2 regions of the Kitasatospora sp. NPDC001261 genome follow, and region 2 is predicted to be linked to the other one. Evidence: predicted binding sites of a transcription regulator. Region 2 holds the regulator's gene; the other holds the start of a gene.
What was found. Region 2 encodes HrcA, which represses chaperone genes, less so after heat shock. Its sites were predicted from a motif close to TTNGCACTCNGNNNNNCNGAGTGCNAA; they were not measured.
Positions count from the first base shown of each region.

Region 1: a site for HrcA is predicted at 1,070-1,096, ahead of ACFY4B_RS35055 (FmdB family zinc ribbon protein). Genes of this name have one in related genera too.

Region 1 covers NZ_JBIAXP010000033.1:75,715-78,099, forward strand. Annotated here, with positions in the region: gene ACFY4B_RS35050 (MFS transporter) at 1-893, shown strand, start outside; gene ACFY4B_RS35055 (FmdB family zinc ribbon protein) at 1,108-1,419, shown strand; gene ACFY4B_RS35060 (hypothetical protein) at 1,702-1,986, shown strand; gene mscL (large conductance mechanosensitive channel protein MscL) at 2,017-2,385, shown strand, end outside.
Region 2 covers NZ_JBIAXP010000001.1:504,134-506,518, forward strand. Annotated here, with positions in the region: gene dnaJ (molecular chaperone DnaJ) at 1-804, opposite strand, end outside; gene hrcA (heat-inducible transcriptional repressor HrcA) at 880-1,914, opposite strand; gene htpX (zinc metalloprotease HtpX) at 2,202-2,385, shown strand, end outside.

The DNA.
Region 1 (2,385 bases), on a different contig from region 2:
TCGCCAGGTTCACCGCCGACGGCGCCTCCGACGCCTCCGCGGCCCGGGTGAGCACCGCCTTCGCCTTCGAGTCCGTGACGGACGAGTTCACCTTCGTGATCGGCCCGATCCTGGCCTCCGGCATCGCCGCCCTCGCCAACCCGGCCACCGCCCTGGTCGCCGAGGCCGCGCTGACCCTCGTCGGCGGCCTGGCCTTCGCCGCCCAGCGGGGCACCGCCCCGGCCCGGATCGTGCCGCAGCCCGGCACCAGGCGCGCCTCGGCGCTCGCCTCCCCCGGCGTCCGGCTGCTGGCCGGGACCTTCCTCGGGGTCGGCGCGGTGTTCGGCGGCATGCAGGTCTCGGTGAACGCCTTCGCCGACTCGGTCGGGCAGCACGACGCCGGCGGCACCGTGTACGGGATCTTCGCCGGCGGCTCCATGCTGGCCGGCGTGCTGTACGGCGTGATCGCCTGGCGGCGGCCGGTGCAGCAGCGGATGCTGTTCAGCTACGCGCTGCTGGTGCTGGGCTGCTCGGTGCTGTGGGCGATGCCCAACCTGGTCGCGCTGACCGTCGCCGGGCTGGTCTGCGGGCTGGCCATCGCGCCGACCCTGATCAGCGGCTACACCCTGGTCGAGACGCTGGTCGCGGACGGGGCCAAGACCGAGGCCTTCACCTGGCTGACCGGCGCCATCGGGCTGGGACTGGCGGTCGGCTCGATGGCGGCCGGCCGGCTGATCGACGGGCACGGGCCCTCCACCGGGTTCCTGGTGCCGGTGGTCGGGGCCGGGCTCGGACTGGTCGTGCTGGCCTCGCTGCGGCACCTGCTGGTGGCGCCGCGGGGCGAGGAGACCGCCGCTGCGGGGACCGCGGAGGGCGGGCGTCCGATGCAGCTGGCGGGTGTCGCCGAGGGCTGAGCGGGGCGGCGGCCGGGGGCCGGGCCTCCGGCCGCCGGTGCTGAGCCGACGGCGGCCGGAGGCTGCGCGGGTGTCGTCCGGGAACCGGGCCGACGGCGGCCGACGGGTGTTCCGGGGCCGATCTCACACCGGGGTCGCTGGACTGATCCCGCGGAATGCCGCATCATTGACCATCGTTAGCACTCATCAGGCGAGAGTGCCAGGAGGAAGACAAGTGCCCACGTACCAGTACCAGTGCACCGAGTGCGGCAACGGCCTGGAGGCGGTGCAGAAGTTCACCGACGAGGCGCTGACCACGTGCCCCGACTGCCAGGGACGGCTCCGCAAGGTCTTCTCGGCCGTGGGCGTCGTGTTCAAGGGCTCCGGCTTCTACCGGACCGACAGCCGTTCGTCCTCCAGCAGCTCGGTGGGCGCCGGGTCGTCGTCGACCCCCTCGACGTCGTCCACCGCGTCCACGTCCTCCTCGTCGACGTCGTCGGGCTCCGGCTCCTCGACCTCGTCCAGCCCGGCTCCGGCCGCGAGCTGATCCCGGCGCCGGGCACCATCGGCCCGGACGGCCCGTAGACCCGGGAAAGGCCCGTCGACCCCGCTTCCACGCGGGGCGGCGGGCCTTTTCGCATGCCCGCCCGGGCGCCCTGTCACCCCGGAGGGGTCGACCTCACTCCGGCGAGTGAACGAAGTTGTCCACAGGGGCGAGTTGTCCACAGGCCTGGGGAAAGGGCTTTCCGAGTTCGCCGGAAACGCCCATCGTGTGGGCATCCGGTCGGTCCGCGAGGGGCCGGCCCGCCGACACCCCGGAGGTGCGTCGATGACGACCGCGAGCTTCTCCCTCCCCCTGCCGCTGCCACTGCCCGCGCCCGCCGTGCCGCCCCGGCAGGAGCTGCCGAGCTTCCCGCCGATCCGGCGCGGGTGCGGCGGGTGGCACCGCTGGCGCAGTGCGGTGCGGCGGCGGGCCGCCGTGCCCGTCCTGGTGCTGCTCGCGGTGGCGTCGGCGCTGGCACTGGGGCCCGCGCGGGCCGGGCTGCCACCGCCCCAGGGAGGCGCACTGGGCCGGACGGGTTGTCAGTCCGGGGCTGCGGAAGATCACCCGTAACCGGGAGGCGACTTCGTCGTTCGAGGCGGCATGAAAGGCTTCAAGGAATTCCTGCTGCGTGGAAATGTCGTCGAACTCGCCGTCGCCGTGGTCATCGGCGCGGCTTTCACCAACATCGTCAACGCCTTCGTCAAAGGCGTGATCAATCCGATCGTCGGCGTCTTCGGGACCAAGGACCTCGCGTCCTACAGTTCCTGCCTCAAGGGGCCCTGCGAGGTGAGCCCGACCGGTGAGGTCACGTCCGGGATCCTCATCCTGTGGGGATCGGTGCTCAGCGCCGTGCTCCAGTTCCTGATCACCGCGGCGGTCGTCTACTTCGCCCTGATCGTGCCCATGAACAGGCTGGCGGCCCACCGCAAGAGCCTCGCCGAGGAGGCGGCGGAGGCCGAGGCCAAGGAG
Region 2 (2,385 bases):
GCAGTGCAGGTCGTCCCCGCGCCGCTGGAAGATCGTGTGGGTGGTCTCGGCGATCTCGACGTACAGGTCGCCGGCCGGGCCGCCGCCGGGGCCGACCTCGCCCTCGCCGGCCAGCTGGATCCGGGTGCCGTTGTCGACACCGGCCGGGATCTTGACGGTCAGCGTGCGGCGGGCGCGCACCCGGCCGTCGCCGGCGCACTCCGGGCACGGGGTCGGCACGACGGTGCCGAAGCCCTGGCACTGCGGGCAGGGGCGGGAGGTCATGACCTGGCCCAGGAAGGACCGGGTGACCTGGGAGACCTCGCCCTTGCCGCGGCACATGTCACAGGTCTGCGCCGAGGTGCCGGGGGCCGCGCCCTCGCCGCTGCACGTGGTGCAGGTGACGGCGGTGTCGACCTGGAGCTCCTTGGTGGTGCCGAAAGCGGCCTCCTCCAGGGTGATCTCCAGCCGGATCATGGCGTCCTGGCCCCGGCGGGTGCGCGAGCGCGGGCCTCGCTGGCCGGCCGCGGCGCCGAAGAAGGCGTCCATGATGTCGGAGAAGCCGAAGCCCGCCGCGCCGGCGCCGAAGCCGCCCGCGCCGCCGCCCGGGGACAGCGGGTCCCCGCCGAGGTCGTAGACCTGGCGCTTCTGCGGATCGGAGAGCACCTCGTAAGCGGCGTTGATCTCCTTGAACCGCTCCTGCGTCTTCGGGTCCGGGTTGACGTCCGGGTGCAGTTCGCGCGCCAGGCGCCGGAACGCCTTCTTGATCTCGTCCTGCCCCGCATCCCGTCGGACGCCGAGTACCGCGTAGTAGTCCGTGGCCACCAAATGCTCCGCTTGTTCCGCCTGTAGTAGTGCTGCGACTGGTCACCGCCGCCGGATTTCCGACGGCGGCCTTTGCTAGGACTCGGCCAGGATCTGGCCCACGTACCGCGCCACCGCTCGCACCGCCCCCATTGTGCCCGGGTAGTCCATCCGGGTCGGACCGATCACACCCAGTTTCGCCACGCTCTCGTCGCCCGAACCGTAGCCGACCGAGACGATGGACGTGGAAGTCAGCCCCTCGTAGGTGTTCTCCCGCCCGATCCGGACCGTCATCGCGGCGTCCGCGGTCTCACCCAGGAGGCGGAGCAGGACGACCTGCTCCTCCAGGGCCTCCAGCACCGGCTGGATGCTGAGCGGGAAGTCGTGCCCGAAGCGGGTCAGGTTGGCCGTGCCGGCCAGCATGATCCGCTCCTCGTTCTGCTCGGCGAGCGTCTCGAACAGGGTCGCCAGGACCGTGCTGACGGTCGGCCGCTCGGCCGGTTCGAACTGCGCCGGCAGCTCCTCCAGCAGCCCCGGGACCTCCGGGAGGCGCCGGCCGGCGGCCCTCGCGTTGATCCGGGCCCGCAGGTCCGCCAGCACCGTCTCGCCGACCGGGCCCGGGCAGTCGACCATCCGCTGCTCGACCCGGCCGGTGTTGGTGATCAGCACCAGCATCACCTTGGCCGGGGCCAGCGCCACCAGCTCGATGTGCCGGACGGTGGAGCGCGTCAGCGAGGGGTACTGCACCACCGCGACCTGCCGGGTCAGCTGGGCGAGCAGCCGCACGGTGCGCGCGACCACGTCGTCCAGGTCGACCGCGCCGTCCAGGAAGTGCCGGATGGCCCGGCGCTCGGGGGCGCTCATCGGCTTGATCTCGGCGAGCTTGTCGACGAAGAGGCGGTACCCCTTGTCGGTCGGGATGCGGCCGGCGCTGGTGTGCGGCTGGTGGATGTAGCCCTCCTCCTCCAGCGCCGCCATGTCGTTGCGGACGGTCGCCGGCGAGACCCCGAGGTTGTGCCGTTCCACCAGGGCCTTGGAGCCGACCGGCTCCTCGGTGCCCACGTAGTCCTGCACGATCGCGCGGAGCACGGCGAGCTTGCGTTCGTCCAGCTGGCGGACCTCACCGGCCATGGGGCACGCACCTCCGTCTTCGCACGTTGTCCGACTGTGTCCCTTGCTGCTGCGGGCCGCTCCGAAGACCCTTGCCCTGGCACTCTGAACACGCGAGTGCCAAAACCGTACCTGCCAGTGTAAGGCCCGGGTCCTACGGCAGGAACGGCCGGACCGGGGTGATCCTCCCCGCAGTTCCGCTCACGGCCCGCGGGGCCCCGGCGGTTCGATCCTCCCGGCGCCGGGGTGGTGCCGGGAGGCCGTCCGGGTGGCAGCATCGAAAGCGACGGCGAATGGAGGAGCAAGCGATGTCGAGCTCGGGCCAGCACACCCGTTTCGCGCCGGACCGCGGCCTGACCGGCCGCATGGTCGCGACGATGTTCGTGATCGGGCTGCTGTACGTCGGTTTCACCGGCCTGCTGATCGCGCTGCTGCGCGGCGCCTGGCCACTGATCGTCCTGATCTCAGGCGGGCTGTTCGTGGCCCAGTTCT